2 regions of the Enterococcus sp. AZ194 genome follow, and region 2 is predicted to be linked to the other one. Evidence: riboswitches for the same ligand, from Rfam matches in the RefSeq annotation. Region 2 holds a riboswitch; the other holds the start of a gene.

Region 1 (8,537 bases), 310 kb from region 2:
GAGGAGACGACTAAATATTTGGCAGATATATATAAAGATTACGATTCCTATAAAAAAAGTGTTGGCACAGGGATAGGCGGCCTGTTAATCGTTGCTAAGGACAAAAAAGATATGCCCAAGTTGTCAGAAAAGATTCAAAAATTATTTCCATACTATCAGCTAAGATCTAGATATGCATTAACTCAAGGGGATTTTGCTCTTATTTACCATCAGTTATTATGGGTGATGTTTGCTGGCTTATTAGGAATGGTTATCCTAATGGTGTTGATATTTGTATTTTTGAATAAACAGAATATTCATCATAAGAAAAAAGAATTGGCCATCTTGTTTAGCTTAGGTTATTCCAAACGGGCAGTAAAATTTATTATTGGTTGGGAAATCACCCTCCAGTTAGCAGCTATTTACCTGTCTTCATTGGGTGTGGTGGCACTTTTTAATAAGCTGTATCTGTCAACAAGTTCTTATGGCACCTATTTCACAGGACTATTTGATTCTGATACTCAGTTGATGTTACTGGGCGCTATTCTGGTTACCTGTCTGTTGTCAACCTTATGGGGCGTAACCAGTGTCAAAAAGAAAAAATTGATTGAAAATCTCAAATAAGAAAAGGATGGACAAATGAGTACAAAAAAAAGAGTTATTTATCTATTTGGAAGTATAGTTCTTGTTATTTCTGGGGGATATGTATTTTTGAATTGTTATTCCAAAAGTGAAGTTTGTTCCTATGAGGATGCGGTAGTGAAAGTGGTAACAGATAATAATGGGGTGACAGATATTGCAATTGACTATAAGGATAAAAGTTGGAGCGTAGGTACTGAAATTTCAGATTCTGATACGTATACGGTGCAAGCTCTACGTAATTTCCCATGGGAAAAGTCTACGGGCATACATTTAACTTATACGAAAAAAGGAGATGTCTTTATTCGGCCAAATAGAACAGAGGTCAAGGCGGCAGAATTGCCAAATGTTGTTTTAGATTTTGATGGTGAGAAACAAATGGTTGTTCCGCTAAAGTAATCAGTTGGCTATAGAAAATAAAGTTTCTCATTAAAATCAGCAATAGATTTTAACGAGTATTTAACGAGACTAGCCATCTTTATTGTCTGTCGTTTGTTCAGCTAGGGGTGTAATTAGTGTCAAAAGGTTAATAAGAAATTTTTTATGAGAAAAGGAGTAGCAAGTAAACACAAAAAAGAGAGTCCTGTCTATTAAAGTCGGTAACAGACAATAGAAGGGCCTTTTTTAGTTGTCATTTTTAGGTGAATCAAGAGCGGAAGTATGTGTCTTGACAGTTCGTGGTCATGCGGAGTAAAATGAATTTAAATCAGGTGTCTTGACACTTTGATAGGAGGAGTTTTGCTTATGAAAAAAAAGTCAGTTCGACAGTTAACCATTACAGCTCTACTAATTGCGATGGGGATAATCATTCCATTGGTTATGCCGAAAATTATGATTCCGCCAGCTTCATTTACACTGGCTAGTCATGTCCCATTATTTATCGCAATGTTTTTTTCACCAGGGGTTGCCGTTGCAGTAGCATTAGGGGCAGCGTTTGGTTTCTTTTTATCCGCACCAGTCATTATTGCGTTTCGTGCCCTTTCTCATATTGTTTTTGCTTTGATTGGTGCATATTTTCTTCAAAGACGGCCTGATATAACACTTGTAAATGGAAAATTTTCATTGACCAATCTACGTTTTCAGACCTTTAACTTATTTATTGGCATCATTCACTCTCTAGTCGAAATGTTAGTCGTTAGTCTATTCTTTTTGTTAGGCAATATGCCAGATACTTATTACACAGATGGTTATTTCTATACAGTTTTTGTTCTAATGGGAATTGGTGGATTCGTTCATAGTTTTGTGGATTACAATATAGCATATTTTGTGGCAGGTACATTGAGTAAGAGTTTTGATATTCCTATATTTGCGATGGCGAAAGCTAAAAAAGAGAATCGCTCTGCCTTTCCTGATAAGATAAAGGGATTGAATTAATAAAAGAAGAGTTGGTAGTCACTCATCGTTAGGATTGGAAAGTGGCTTCAACTCTTTTTTGATTACTTTTTTATTTCTTCTTCTAAAGCAAGTAAGTAGCGTTTTCTCTCAAGTCCACCACTATAACCACCCAGTTCCCCGTTTGATTTTGTGACGCGGTGACAAGGAATCAAAATTGCGAGTTGATTGGCTCCATTGGCATTTCCAACAGCTCGGACAGCCTGAGGATTCCCTAGCTGTTGCGCGATTTTCTGGTAAGTAGAAGTTTCACCAAGAGGAATGGTGTCTAGAATTGCCCAAACTTTTTGTTGAAAGGGAGACCCTGCACGATATAAAGGAATCGTAAAATGACTCCGTTTTTTTTGAAAGTATTCTGCTAGCTGTACAACTAGTAGCTGGCTAATCTTTGTCTCTCCTGGGATTATTCGGGCATTGTGTCTGATTCGCAGTCGTTTAATTTCATTTTCAAGCCCGCGTCTATCCAAAAATTCTAGTAGATATAAAAATTTCTCATCAGAGAGACTGATCATTCGTCCCAAAGGAGTTGAGATTATCGCAGTGTACATCACCGAGACCCCGGTTTTCTTTGGTGGGTTGCCCATGATTTTTGTAAAGGCATCATTAAAACCACTTGCTGAATCGTAGCCTGTGGATAGCTGTTGGTCGATGACTTTGGAACCGGCCGATAATTCTTTAAAGGCTAAGCCCATCCGACGTGCGCGCGCGTACTGAACAAAGGTCATGTTGTAGAGTTGTTTGAATTTTCTTCTAGCCGTGGCAGAGTGAAACCCTAGGGCTTTAAAGTCAGCCTCTTGCCATCTCTTTTCAGGATTTTTTTCTATCTCTGCAATGAGTTGTTTTATTTCATTAGGAATTTCTTGAGGGTAAGACAAAGGGTGACAAATTTTGCAGGGACGAAAGCCTGCTAATAAGGCTTCCTCAGCCGTTTCAAAAAATGTGCAGTTTTCAATTTTGGGTTTTCTCGCTGTGCAGGTGGCGTGACAAAAGATACCAGTAGTTTTAATACCTGCAAAAAAGATGCCATCATATCTTGGCTTTTTTTCAACTAACGCTTGATAGTATTCTTGGATTTTTTCTTCAGAAGTTATCATGAATGATTGCTCCTTTCTTATCTAAGCCTAGTATAAACGAGAAAGAGTGAAAATTCTTTCGAAAAGTGAACAACTAATTTTTTATTTGTTTGGGCTAGATGTTTTCAAGCTTGATAAAGAAGTGGTTGGTGGTGGAAAAGATTCCTCGAGAAGAAGTTCAACTGAAAAGAAGGCGTTGCTTCGGGATCACCACTTTTTAAGAAAGGGGTGACTGTCACTAGCCGTCATGTCAAATGTGTAGAGGAAAAAATAGACCCCGCTGTAATAAAACAGCAAGGCCTAGAAAAGGGGGACCGTAGATTAAGGTAACTTGATCACATCTTCAGTTTCTTTATCGAAGAAGTGAGCTTTACTAATGTTGAATGCTAAGTCAACTACTTCACCAGGGCGGTGGAAGTCACGTGCATCAACTTTTGAAATGAATTCTGTATCACCAATTTTTGTATAAAGCATTGTTTCAGCTCCTAGTAATTCAGAAACGACAACTTCAGAACGAACAACTGCTTCAGGTGTAGCATCTAAAACAACTTGTTCACTATGAATATCTTCAGGACGAATACCAAAGATGATTTCTTTGCCATCGTAGCCTTTTTCAACTAAAATTTTGTTTTTACCTTCTGGAATACGTAATTCTAATCCATGTCCATCAGAAATTACGCCGTTTTTCAATGTTACATTGAAAAAGTTCATGGCAGGTGATCCGATAAAGCCAGCTACGAATACATTAACTGGTGTATCGTAAACTTCTTTTGGAGAACCGATTTGTTGGATGAAACCGTCTTTCATGATAACGATACGGTCAGCCATTGTCATCGCTTCTGTTTGGTCATGGGTAACGTAGATAGTTGTTGTTTCTAAACGTTGGTGTAGTTTTGCGATTTCAGCACGCATTGCTACACGTAGTTTTGCATCTAAGTTAGATAAAGGTTCATCCATTAGGAAGACTTTTGCATCACGAACGATTGCACGACCTAAGGCAACACGCTGACGTTGTCCACCAGATAAAGCGGCTGGTTTACGTTTTAAGTATTCGGTTAAGCCTAAGATTTCAGCTGCATTGTCGACACGTTTTTGGATATCTGCTTTGTCATATTTACGAAGTTTTAAACCAAATGCCATATTATCAAATACGGTCATATGTGGGTATAACGCGTAGTTCTGGAATACCATCGCGATGTCACGATCTTTTGGAGCCACGTCATTCATGACTTTTCCACCGATTTCTAATTCACCTTCAGTAATGTCTTCAAGACCTGCAATCATACGTAAAGTTGTCGATTTCCCACAACCTGAAGGTCCTACGAAAACGATAAATTCGCGATCTGCGATATCTAAGTTAAAGTCAGTTACAGAATAATTTTCTGCGTTATCATATTTTTTATAAACGTGTTTCAATGCCATTTCTACCATATTGAATTCACTCTTTCTTGTTTATTTGTTTTTTATTATATTGAAAGTATAACTGAAAGCGTTATCTGTATTCAATGGTAACGTGCACAAGAAAATAGATTGTTTTTCGTCAGATTGACAAAGGATAGAAAGTTTTTGGGCAAGTTGCTGAAGGTTTTGGTAAACTAGTATTAACAAGTAGCTTGAGGAGGAGAATAAATGAAAATTGCATTAATTGCTCACGACCGAAAGAAAGATTTAATGGTAAAAATGACGACGGCCTACAAACATATTTTGGAAAATCATGAATTGTTTGCAACAGGCACAACAGGTTTGCGAATTGAAGAGGCGACAGGCTTGCCCGTTCATCGCTTCAAATCAGGCCCGCTTGGTGGCGACCAACAAATTGGTGCCATGATTTCTGAGGATAACTTAGATATGGTCATCTTTTTGCGTGACCCGCTCGCAGCGCAACCGCACGAACCTGACGTGACAGCTTTAATTCGTTTAAGTGACGTGTACGAAATTCCGTTAGCAACCAATATTGGTTCCGCCGAAATTTTAATTCGAGGCTTAGATGTTGGTTTCGCTGACTTTAGAGAAATTATCCACGAGAACGATAACCGCCCTATCTCAATCTAACCGTTTTTTAGCACAGACTATTGAACCAAATAAAACACCGAACATTTCTCAAAAAAAGTAGTGGAATGGCGCTTGTTTTATTGCTTATAAGGGAAAGTCTGTGCTATATTCTTTGTAGGCCTTGGCCTAAATAAAATCAGAGTAGGAAACGAAGCGTTAAGTGCTAAAAGGATGGGATGTTGCCTTTTGGACGAAGAATTGAAAAATTCGCGGTTTTGTTTTCGCATTCGCTGCATATTTTGTGTAGCAACTCTTTGAGGAGATGCTAGAAATGAAAAGAAAGATTGACGGTCGAATGATCGCAATAATGGGGCTGCTGATTGCAATGATGGTTGTCCTATCACAAGTATTGGGTTTTGAGCTTCAGTTTATCAAGATTACGTTTACATTTGTGCCTGAGTTGATCATGGGGTTACTGTTTGGTCCCTTATGGACAGGAATAGGTGCGGCAATTGCCGACGTAATCGGAATGATGCTGTTTCCAAAAGCCGCTTTTTTTATTGGCTTTACGATTAATGCCTTTATCGGTGGTGTGGTGTATGGTCTTTATTTCCATAAAAAAGAAGTCACTCTGATGCGTGCTTTTTTATGTACCTTGACGAATACGCTTCTTATTTCATTGATATTGACGCCATTATGGTTATCTATGATGTACAATGTCTCATTAACCAGCTGGGCGATCTGGAGTCCGCGTTTGGTGAAGGTCGCGATCATGTTGCCTGTAGAGACAATTATGCTCTATATGGTGGGCGCAGCCTTACCTTATAGAAAATGGGTCAAAAAATTTGCTTGAGATAAAAGTCCAAAATAAATAGTCGATTATCGTCAAACATCCCAAGACGATAGCTTCAAAAATAACCCTCTCTAAATTCAGGTTTGTATGTTGAATTTAGAGAGGGTATTTTTTAGCGCCGATATTCTCGATTACGAGCTAGCTAGTAGCCTGAATGGTAAATTGTGCTTCATATAGCTGTTTGTACGGCCCGTTTTGTTTTAATAGTTCCTCGTGGCTACCAATTTCAACAATCTGTCCTTTTTCAATCACTAGGATTTTGTCTGCGTTTCGAATGGTTGAAAGTCGATGAGCAATCACGAAGCTAGTTCGGCCCTTCATCATTTGTAAAAAGGCATCTTGAATGTTGGCTTCAGTGAGCGTGTCAACAGAGCTTGTTGCTTCATCCAAGATTAACATAGGCGGGTTACTCAACATCGTTCGAGCGATGGTCAACAGCTGACGTTGTCCTTCCGATATTTTTAAGCCTTGCTCGCCAATGACCGTATCTAGTTTATCAGGTAAACGCATTACGAAATCATACATATAGGCTCTTTTTAGGGCATGGTAGATTTCTTCATCTGAGGCTTGGTCGTTTCCATATTGTAAATTTTTACGAAGGGTTCCTTCAAACAACCAAGTATCTTGAAGCACCATACCAAAGCTTTTTCGCAAATCTTCTCGAGCCATTTGACGGATATCGATTCCATCAATGCGGATTGTTCCTTTGTTGACTTCATAAAAACGCATCAACAGATTGACCAACGTCGATTTGCCTGCACCAGTTTTCCCAACAATCGCGATGGTTTGACCAGGTAGAGCTGTAAAGGTGAAGTCTTCAATAAGTGGCTGTTTTGGTGTATAAGAAAAGGAAACATGATCAAATTCGATTTGTCCTTTTACCACTCGAGATGAAGCAGCAGTTGTGTAGGCATCAATTGACTCATTGTCAGCAGCTTCTAGTTCAATTGGTTGATTCAGAATTTCAAAGGTTCGCTCAATCCCAGCAAAGGCTGTCTGAATTTGGGTCGTGATACCAGATAACTCAATAAACGGTTTTGAAAATTGAGTCGAGTAAATGGTGAAGCTGGAAATTACGCCCACCGTAACAAGCTGATTACCTGAAAGAACAATCAACCCACCAATTAGCCCAATAGCGACATAAGATAAATGATCGACAAATCGTGAGCTAGGGTTTGAAAGGGATGAAGAAAATTGAGCTTTTTGACCGCGAACATAAAGGGTCTGGTTTAAGGCCTCGAAGGTTTCTTGGGTGTATTGTTCCTGTTGAAATGCTTTGACAATTTTTTGGTTGCCAATCATTTCATTAATATAGCCGGAAATATCTCCAACCACTTGCTGTTGCGCTGAAAAGTTTGCTTGTGAGGCTTTAGCAATTAACCAGTTGACTAAAAAAATAATCGGCGTAGATAGTAGCACCACAAAGGTTAGTAACGGGCTGAGTCGAATCATGAATAAAAAGGCAACAAGTACGGTAGCAAATCCGGAAAAAATTTGATTAAAGACCGCTGAACAAGCAACGGAGATATTGTCCATATCATTGGTGAAACGGCTGACAATGTTTCCATGAGAGTTTTGGTCATAGTAACTTAACGGCAATTGATTCAAATGTTTAAACGCATCTTTTCGCAAATCAGTGACCGCTAAATAAGAAACCCGATTGCCTAAGCGTTGAATCAGCCATTGACTGATGACGGTCAGGAGAACGATTCCGGCAAAGAGTAGTAGAATTTCTACTAGTTTGGTAAAGTTGACCTGCCCTACTGCTACCATTTGGTCGATGGCTTGACCAATTTCATATGTCATAAACACCGAAGTGACCCCACTAAGAAGTCCTAAGATTGTGGCCAACAGAATTGCTTTTGGATAGGCCGCTAGATAGGGCATGAACTGAATAAACATTTTAAAACGAATCTTTTTAGGCTTCATGTTGCCCCTCCTCTTCTTGAGACGTCACAATTTCTTGATAGGCGACGGATGTTTGTACTAATTCTTGATGCGTTCCTTTACCGACTAACTTACCGCTATCCATTACCAAGATTTGGTGCGCTTGTTGAATCGAGCGGATACGTTGCGAAATAATAATGACCGTTGTGTGTAAATCTTTTTGAAGAGCATTTCGTAAGTCCAAGTCGGTCTGATAATCTAAAGCGCTAAGAGAATCATCTAAAATGAGTAACTCAGGCTTAGCAATTAAAGCACGTGCAATAGTCAGACGTTGTTTTTGCCCACCAGAAAAGTTCTTACCATTTTCCATAATCAGCGTGTCGAGTTGTTTAGGAAGAGATTGAACGAAGTCTTGACATTGGGCCGTAGCAAGTGCCGCCCAACATTCTTCATCCGTTGCTGTACGTTTGCCCCATTGTAGATTTTCACGAATGGTGCCACTAAATAACACAGCAGTTTGTGGCACTAAGGCGATTTTACTTCTAAGAGACGTAAGCGACCACTCACGAACATCCAAACGATCCACTTCAATCGAACCATTTGAGACATCATAAAAGCGTGGGATTAGTTGGGCAATCGTTGTTTTCCCACTACCAGTTGGACCTGTAATCCCTAAAATAGTATTTCTACGTAGCTGGAAGGTAATATCTTCTAAGGAAAGT
Region 2 (8,537 bases):
TTAATGTCCCGTCCACTTGAAGGGACACTTCTTAACCCATTAGGACGCGAAACCTCTCTTCAAAAGATGTTTTGGACAACTGATGGTTGGTTAGAGATGGCTGATGGAACGAACCTTGCAAAAATGGAAGTTGAAGGATTGACGGGTGTTTCTACGAAAAAAAACGATTCACCCATTTTTAAAGATGACTTTTCAAAAGAGATCTATTCAAACAAATTTATGACGCCTTACCGCGAACAAAAGGCTGACTGGGTCAATACCACCGAGCATCCAGGTTCGCTGACGATCCATGGACAAAATTCATTTTTCTCGCAAGTGAATCCAGCAATATTAGCAACACCAGCAAATTCTTTTCATTATTTATTTGAAACAAGCCTTAAATTTCAGCCAATTCATTATTCTCAAACGGCTGGCGCAGGGTTTTATTATGACTCGAACAATTGGTTATATGCTCATCTCACCTATTCAGAAACAGTTAAAAAACCTATTTTGACTATCTTACAAGCCAAACTAGGTGAACGTATTGAGTTTCCACATCACTTATTAGTGGTTCCTGAAGGCGCGGTCTTCATAAAAGCTATTTATAATTTTGGCCAAGTTACCTTCTACTATCGATTGACAAAAGAGACAGAATGGCTAGAGCTTTCACCCGCAATCGAGGCCAGCTACCTCTCTGACGAGGGCGTGAATGGTGAACCTGGTGAGATTGGTGGTTTTACAGGACTATTTAACTTTGTTGGTTCGGTTGATTCCTATCAACGTCAGTCAACAGCCACTTTTGATTATTATTTGACAGAAAACTTATAATTTGGAGGACGATTATTTTGAAAACTATCCCACTTAAACGCCTTGTACCTGGACTTATTATTGGTCCAGCTTCATGGCTTGGCCCCTATATTGCTGCATCAAGTTTGTTTTTGCCCGCACTCATTCAACAATTAGATGCGGACAATAAAATACAATTGGTTGCTCTTTTTTCGACAGTTGGCATGATTGTCGCTGCCGTCTCAAATATGTTAGCTGGGTATCTCTCTGATCGAACGTATTCTCGTTTCGGAAAGAGAACTCCTTGGCTTGTTGGCGGTTCATTTGCCTTTATGGTCGCCATGATTTTGGCTTCTATGTCCCATTCGATTCCGACGCTTTTAGTCAGCTGGGCCCTTGGGCAAGTTGCTTTGAATTTTATCGTTGCGCCCATGGTTGCTTGGCTTGATTTGGCTCCTGAAACAGGAAAGGCTACTGCTTCAAGTGCGTATGGTGGGCTCGGTATGGCCTTAGGTAACAACGGCTTTACGATTTTTGCTGCTATGTTTTTGGGTAACTTTCGTTTGGGTTTTATCATTTTTGGTAGCTTAACTTTTATCGGCACACTACTTGCTGCATTTATCGTTAAAGAACCTTCAAACGTCGATGAGAAAACAGCCACCCAACCAAAAGTAGGCAATCAAAAAGAAGCTTCAACCGGCAAAAAATCACAAGCTATTTTCCCTAGTTGGTCAATTGGCCGCGACTATTACCTGGCCTTAGTAGGTAAGTTATTCCAAGGAGTGGGCAACTTTGCTGTCACAGGCTACCTTCTATTTATCATGACTGACTTTCTGAATAAAGATACTTCCTCTACTCAGCAATCCATTCAGCTAATTAATATGATTATGTTGGTTTTTGGGATTGCAATGGGGTTCATCGCAGGTCCTTTAGCTGATAAATACAAACTACTAAAACTACCAGTCGGCTTGTCAACCATCCTGATAGGAATCGGTGCACTAAGTATTTTCTTTCTACGTAACGATGCAAGCTTACTTATCTATGCCTTTATGTCTGGACTTGGGATGGGTATTTGGAATTCTTTAGATAATCTATTGAACTTAGAAGTCATCCCAGACAAAGAACGTGTCGGCTTCTTCCTTGGTATCTATAACCTTGGAAACACGGTAACACAAGCACTTGCTCCAATCCTTGCTGCATTTATGATTTCTGCTGTTGGGTTCTCATCTATTTTTATTGTCTCCTTTGTTTGTGCAACAATCGGCGGACTCTCAATTTTATCTATTAAATCAGTAGCGAAGTAAGCTTGTCCAAATACACTGAATACCTCTTCTCCATCTTTTATTTATAGAAACAAACTCGCAAGAAATGATCAGGGTCTGCAAAAGATACCCTTTCTTGCGAGTTTCGTGTTATTTCTTATTTTTGTTGAATGCTTGGTTATAGAAGAAGGACACAAACACGGCTCCTCCCACAATATTTCCTAAATAGACAGGAATGATATTTTGAATAAATTCGCCCCAGCTATAACTGCCTTCAAATATAGCTGCCGGAATAATAAACATATTCGCTACGCTATGCTGAAACCCAATTGCTACAAATAACATTACCGGAAACCAAATGCCCATTATTTTCCCAGCAGCCTCTTTTGCGCCATAACAAAGCCAAACTGCCAGACAAACAAACCAGTTACAGCCAATTCCTGAGACAAAACTTTGAATGAAATTCGCCTCAATCTTAGCGCCAGCAATTTTTACAACCTCTTCAAGGTAGACCCCCGATGATGTTAGACCGACAATATGTCCAAAAAAGTAAGCGACAAACAAAGCACCCACCAAATTAGCGACTGTGACAATTAGCCAGTTACTCAGTAATTCCCCCCCTGTTACACGTTTGGCAAAAAAGCCGAAAGAGACGACCATCATATTCCCTGTGATTAACTCACCACCACCTAACAAAATGACAATCAGTCCAACAGGGAATACACAAGCACCAATAAATGAAGCAAAACTTCCCCACTCTTCTACAATAGAAGAAATCACTCTTACATAGGCTAAGTAGCCCAAAGATATCATTGCTCCGCCAATAAAGGCCAAGATAATTTTTTCTTTCAAACGTTTAGCCACTTTGGCTCTTGCCGTCTGAATCGTTATTTCTCGAATTTCATAGGGTGTGTGCATTATTAAATAAACCTCTCATCTCTAAATCAATTCCTATGACTGCTTTTAAAAATATTAAAACAACCCTGTAATTTTTCCTTGTGCATCAATATCGATTTTTTCTGCAGCAGGTCGTTTAGGTAACCCTGGCATCGTCATCACGCTTCCTGTATAAACGACAATAAAACCTGCTCCTGCTGACACTTTTACATTACTAACCGTGATAGAAAAATCGGTTGGTCTTCCCAACTTGGTTGGATCATCAGAAAAAGAATATTGCGTTTTAGCCATACAAATAGGTAACCTTTGGAAGCCTAATTTTTGTAGCTTAGCAATTTCTCTCTCTGCTATTGTTTCATAGTGAACGTCTTCGCCCCCGTATACTTTTTGAACGACCGCTTTTATTTTATCCTTAATAGATTCCTCATCTTGATAAACAAATGAGAAATTATTTTTTTCTTCAGCAAGTTGAAGAACTTCTTTTGCTAGCTCTTCTCCACCTTGTCCTCCATGCCCCCAGACATCTGACAAGACCACATTTACTTGGCGTTTTTCACACTCAGCTCTAACTAAGGCTAACTCTGCCTCGGTATCTGTGGGGAACTTGTTGATTGCTACTACAGTTGGTAACCCATACACCTGCGTTGCATTTTCTATATGCTTTAATAGATTAGGCAATCCTTTTTTTAGCGCCTCTAGATTTTCACTATTCAGTTCGGTTTTAGGGACACCACCATGCATTTTCAATGCTCTAACAGTCGCCACCACTACTACTGCAGAAGGTTTGATTCCTGATTTACGACATTTAATATCGATAAATTTCTCAGCACCTAAATCAGCGCCAAAACCGCCTTCTGTTACCACATAATCAGCTAACTTCATCGCTAGCTTTGTCGCAACCACACTATTACAGCCGTGTGCAATATTGGCAAAAGGACCGCCATGAATAAACGCGGGATTATTTTCTAACGTTTGAACAAGATTGGGTTTCATCGCATCTTTTAGTAAAGCTGCCATAGCTCCTTGAGCATTTAGCTGGTTAGCTGTGACTGGTTGATCCTCATACGTATAACCAATGATGATATTCCCCAAGTTTTCTTTTAAGTCCTCTATATCGTTAGACAAACAAAGAATCGCCATAATTTCAGAGGCTACAGTGATCTCAAACCCATCTTCTCTTGGCACACCATTTACTCGACTACCCAACCCATTCACTATTTTTCGTAATTGACGGTCATTCATATCTACCGCTCGTTTCCAAGTAATTCGACGATTATCTATCGCTAATTGATTCCCTTGAAAAATATGATTATCAATCATTGCTGCAAGCAAATTATTCGCAGCACCAATGGCATGAAAATCACCTGTAAAATGAAGATTAATGTCTTCCATTGGGACAACTTGTGCATACCCACCTCCCGCAGCTCCCCCTTTTACACCAAATACTGGTCCTAAAGAAGGTTCTCTTAAAGCAATAATTGCTTTTTTTCCAAGTCGGTTTAATGCATCTCCTAAGCCAACAACCGTTGTCGTCTTTCCTTCTCCGGCAGGGGTCGGGGTAATAGCCGTGACTAATATCACTTTTCCTTCCTCTGATTGCTGAGAAGGAATTTCTTCTATATTTAACTTGGCTTTGTACTTCCCATAAAATTCAATTTGTTCCTCGGTTAAACCAATTTTTTTGGCTACTTCCACAATCGGTAGCATAGTTGCTTCTTGGGCAATTTCAATATCTGTTTTATTCATTTCCATCCTCCCATATCATTCAACGATTACATTATTTCTAGCCTTCACACGTTCAGATATCTTTAACGACACCATAACTAGTGTCGTCTCAATCGGAAACATCGCTATCGCTTTGATTGCTCTAGGCACAGCAAAAAGTGACGTTCCATACATCATCTTCAACCATAGTGGCGTAAGAATGAAAGAAAAAATAATTGTTTTAATAATCATTACGATAATCACTCGTTTTAATGTGATTGGCTTTTTGTGAAAGCCAACACCATACAACAGTCCAGATACATAGGCGCTAAATGTGAACCCGGGGAAAAAGAACCCCGAAGGATTAAGGATAAACCCCAAAACGTCCCCGATAATAGCAGAACAGCCGGCGATTGCTGGCCCGAAAAAATAGCCGTTAATCACGATTGCCAAAAAGGCAAAACTGACTTGAATCGTTCGTCCAAAATCCACATTGAACATGTTCAACACAACATTTAACGCAATAAGAATTGCTGAAAAAGAAAGAACACGAGGATTACTTAGTAAGCTTAGATCAAACAACTTTTTCATTAATTAGCTTCCTCTCCAGGGTAGCTACATGTAAAATTCATATGCAGCGAATGCGAAAAAGGGACCACAAACTATTTTTCTAGTTTTTCATCTATTAGCAACATTCCATCCAATAGCACTTTATGCCCCTTTTTCAACTCCGATATTTTTATTTTCTTTTAAAACAGCAGAGAATTCCTATGATTCCATCCTCTGTTGAAGCAATAAACTTCATTTTTCCACTCTCGTTTGATAGCACATAGGCCATTCCTGCTTTTAAGACAACTTCTTTATTATTCAGTTGACTACAAACGCACTCATTTAACAGATAGAAAAAGTAGCTATTTTCTGCAGCTAGTTCAACATCTCCTTCGTTTATCACAGCCACAGAAACCGTATAATCTGACGTATACATCACATTAAAATCTTTACATTTTCCTATGCTCCGTGTAGTCACAGCTCCCGAAAAATATGTTTTTTGAAAAGGAGCCAACCTGCAAACTATTTTTTCATTTGGTAGCTCATGAATCAGTTTTACTTCGTTTTCTAAGACCATCAAACACCGTGAATAATTAGGTAAGGAGGTAAATAAACTCTCTTCAACTGCGATAGTAGCTGAAGAAATGCGATAATCAAAATTTTTTTTTGCATACGCACTTGTTTCAGGATAGATATAAAACTCTTTTGTTTCTCCTCCACTCCACTGACTGATTTGATAATCCGTTTCCGTTAGTATCTTAAACGTCATGACACCCTCCTTGTCAGGAAGAAATAAACCTCTACGCGATTACACAATCTTTAGAATTTCTGCATAAATCTCATCGGTCACTCGACAACCTTCCTCTAAAACCTTTTTCCCTTCTTGTTTATAATGTTCGACAAATTCTTGATCCTTAACCCCAGAAAGATTAATCAAGACATTTAGCCAAGCTCCTTTGAGTCCTGAGTTCAGATTTAAGGCAGCCACGCCCAAATCACTCGCAGCATTGATATTGGATTTCCCGACAGCATTTTGTGTAACTTTTGCGGCTTTCGTCATCAATTCCATCATCTCAAAAGGAACTAAAGTCGCGGCTTTTAAAGCTGCTTGCATAGCCATGCGTCTTTTCTCTTTCTCCTCATCCGTTTCTTTTGGCATAGAGAAGATAGCTGAGACACCATCAAACGCCTCCGTATCTTTATCGATAATCGCTACGAGTTGTTCATTCAATTTTGTCATCTCTTGCAAGATTTCTTTCGATTGGCTATCATATGTCTCATATTTTTTCTTTCCGATAGTTAAATTCATCACCATAATGGTCAGTGCTGAACCAATTGAACCAGCCAAAGCCGCGGCTGAACCTCCACCAGGTGCTGGGGCATCAGAAGCAAGTACAGAAACAAATTCTGCCACTTTCATATCTACTAATTTCATTCTCATCCCTCCGTCAATTCATTTAGATGTACTAATTTAACAGGTGATTTTCTAAAACTTGTTTCCCATAATCAAAATCTTCAATTTGAAGATAATATTCTGCCGCATCAATTAATGCTTTTGCAGGAGTTAGGCCAATGACTTCGCTCCCAATGATAGTTACACCATATCTCTTTGCTTCAAACCGAATCGTTTCCACTACACGATACAAAGGCGTCCCTTCATAATTCACCATATTCATTGAAACCTGTGCAATATTTCTATCCTCCAACATCACGCCAATTCCTTTACAATACTTAAATCCACCACTTGAGCCGCGAACAACCTTCGCAATTTTGTTAGCAATTTCAATATCATCCGTATCTAAATTGACATTAAATGCAACTAAAGGCATCCGAGCACCGACTGCTGTGACCCCAGCAGTTGGATGGATCTTGGGCTCTCCATAATCTGGCGCCCACTCAGGCTGCTTTAGTTTTTCAGGCATTCCTTCAAATTGACCTTTTCGAACTCTAGCAAGGTTCACGCGATCTGGTTTTTGAGCGGAATCTTCATACAAAAAGATGGGAATAGAAAGTTCACGGTTGATCCGTTCGGCTACTTTCTTAGATATTTCAACACATTCCTCTACCGTGACCTCTTTAATCGGAACAAAAGGAACGACATCTGTGGCTCCCATTCGAGGATGCTCCCCGTGATGTTTGGTCATATCTATTTTCTCTGAAGCGAATTTGACCAACTGAAAAGCCGCTTCTTGAATGCCCTCAACATCTCCTACAAGTGTAAACACACTTCGATTGTGGCTAGCATCTGAAGAATGGTCTAACAATGTAACACCTGGAACTCCTTTTGCTACTGCGACAAGCCCGTCAATAATTGTTTTGTCTTGCCCCTCACTAAAATTTGGAATACATTCGATAATTTTCGCCATAAAATTACATCCTTTCTTTTTATGCAAATTTTGTAATAAAGAAAATGATTGTCGGAATAGCAACCACATCAACAAACACGGCGCCGCAAAGTGGTGCAATCAAAAAGGCCTTCGTTGAACGAACCTTGTATTTCTCACAAATTGCACTCATACACACCACAGCTGTTGCAGCAATTCCCATTCCCCAACCAGTAAATCCACCTGTCATAACTGCCCCATCGTAATTTTTCCCAAGTAAAGGGAACACAACAAATACAGAAAAGATTAATAGGACTAGAAACTGAATTAACAAAATAATTAGTAGTGGACCCGCTAGATCAACAAGCTCCCAAACTTTTAAGGTCATAATCGCCATCGTTAAAAAGAAACCGAGACCTACATCCAAAATTAAATCAGTTACTTTGAAATCTAGCTTGAACACTTCATGCTTATCGTTTAGATTCCTAAACCCTATCGCCAAAAACATTGCGCCAACATAACTTGGTAAAGCAAAATTTTTGATTCCTAAGGTGGTGACCCAGTTTGAAACTAAAATTCCACCAAACATAAATACAAAAACAATCGTTAAATGGGCTAGAAAAGACTTACTCGTAAACGCACTTTGACTTGGTGACTGCTCACTTTTTTCAACCACAGGATCTTCTTGAACCTCTGCTTTTATATGATTTTTTTTGATTAAGTAATTTCCTACAGGCCCCCCCACTAGACTTCCTACTACTAAACCAAATGTTGCTGCTGCAACGGCCACAGTGGTTGCCCCGGTGACACCTAATTCTTCTGCAACAGGTCCAAACGCGGCAGCATTTCCATGCCCTCCTACTAAAGAGACGGTTCCAGCCATTACACCTAACACTGGATTAACACCCAACACCTTAGCTAATGAAACACCTACCACATTTTGAATAATTGCTAATGCCCAACAAGCACCTAGAAATACAATCAGCAAACGTCCACCATTTTTTAACAATTTGAAGCTTCCACCAAACCCTACACA

What was found. A riboswitch is a leader RNA that binds a small molecule or an ion and turns the genes downstream of it on or off. The one in region 2 is predicted to bind tetrahydrofolate.
Region 1: it holds a riboswitch for tetrahydrofolate, as region 2 does, so the genes downstream of both, IGI37_RS03815 (folate family ECF transporter S component) here and IGI37_RS02510 (folate family ECF transporter S component) in region 2, are expected to answer to the same signal.

The regions. Positions count from the first base shown of each region.
Region 1 is NZ_JBIOQR010000001.1:796,795-805,331, forward strand. Features, by position in the region: gene IGI37_RS03785 (ABC transporter ATP-binding protein/permease) at 1-603, shown strand, start outside; gene IGI37_RS03790 (hypothetical protein) at 619-1,017, shown strand; gene IGI37_RS03795 (hypothetical protein) at 1,363-1,992, shown strand; gene IGI37_RS03800 (bifunctional transcriptional activator/DNA repair enzyme AdaA) at 2,055-3,104, opposite strand; gene IGI37_RS03805 (ABC transporter ATP-binding protein) at 3,405-4,514, opposite strand; gene mgsA (methylglyoxal synthase) at 4,713-5,135, shown strand; THF riboswitch at 5,271-5,370, shown strand; gene IGI37_RS03815 (folate family ECF transporter S component) at 5,407-5,928, shown strand; gene IGI37_RS03820 (ABC transporter ATP-binding protein) at 6,067-7,857, opposite strand; gene IGI37_RS03825 (ABC transporter ATP-binding protein) at 7,847-8,537, opposite strand, start outside.
Region 2 is NZ_JBIOQR010000001.1:491,500-500,036, reverse strand. Features, by position in the region: gene IGI37_RS02530 (family 43 glycosylhydrolase) at 1-807, shown strand, start outside; gene IGI37_RS02525 (MFS transporter) at 819-2,069, shown strand; gene IGI37_RS02520 (formate/nitrite transporter family protein) at 2,178-2,945, opposite strand; gene IGI37_RS02515 (formate--tetrahydrofolate ligase) at 3,000-4,670, opposite strand; gene IGI37_RS02510 (folate family ECF transporter S component) at 4,686-5,219, opposite strand; THF riboswitch at 5,262-5,363, opposite strand; gene IGI37_RS02505 (HutD/Ves family protein) at 5,368-5,946, opposite strand; gene IGI37_RS02500 (cyclodeaminase/cyclohydrolase family protein) at 5,986-6,612, opposite strand; gene ftcD (glutamate formimidoyltransferase) at 6,644-7,543, opposite strand; gene gltS (sodium/glutamate symporter) at 7,563-8,537, opposite strand, start outside.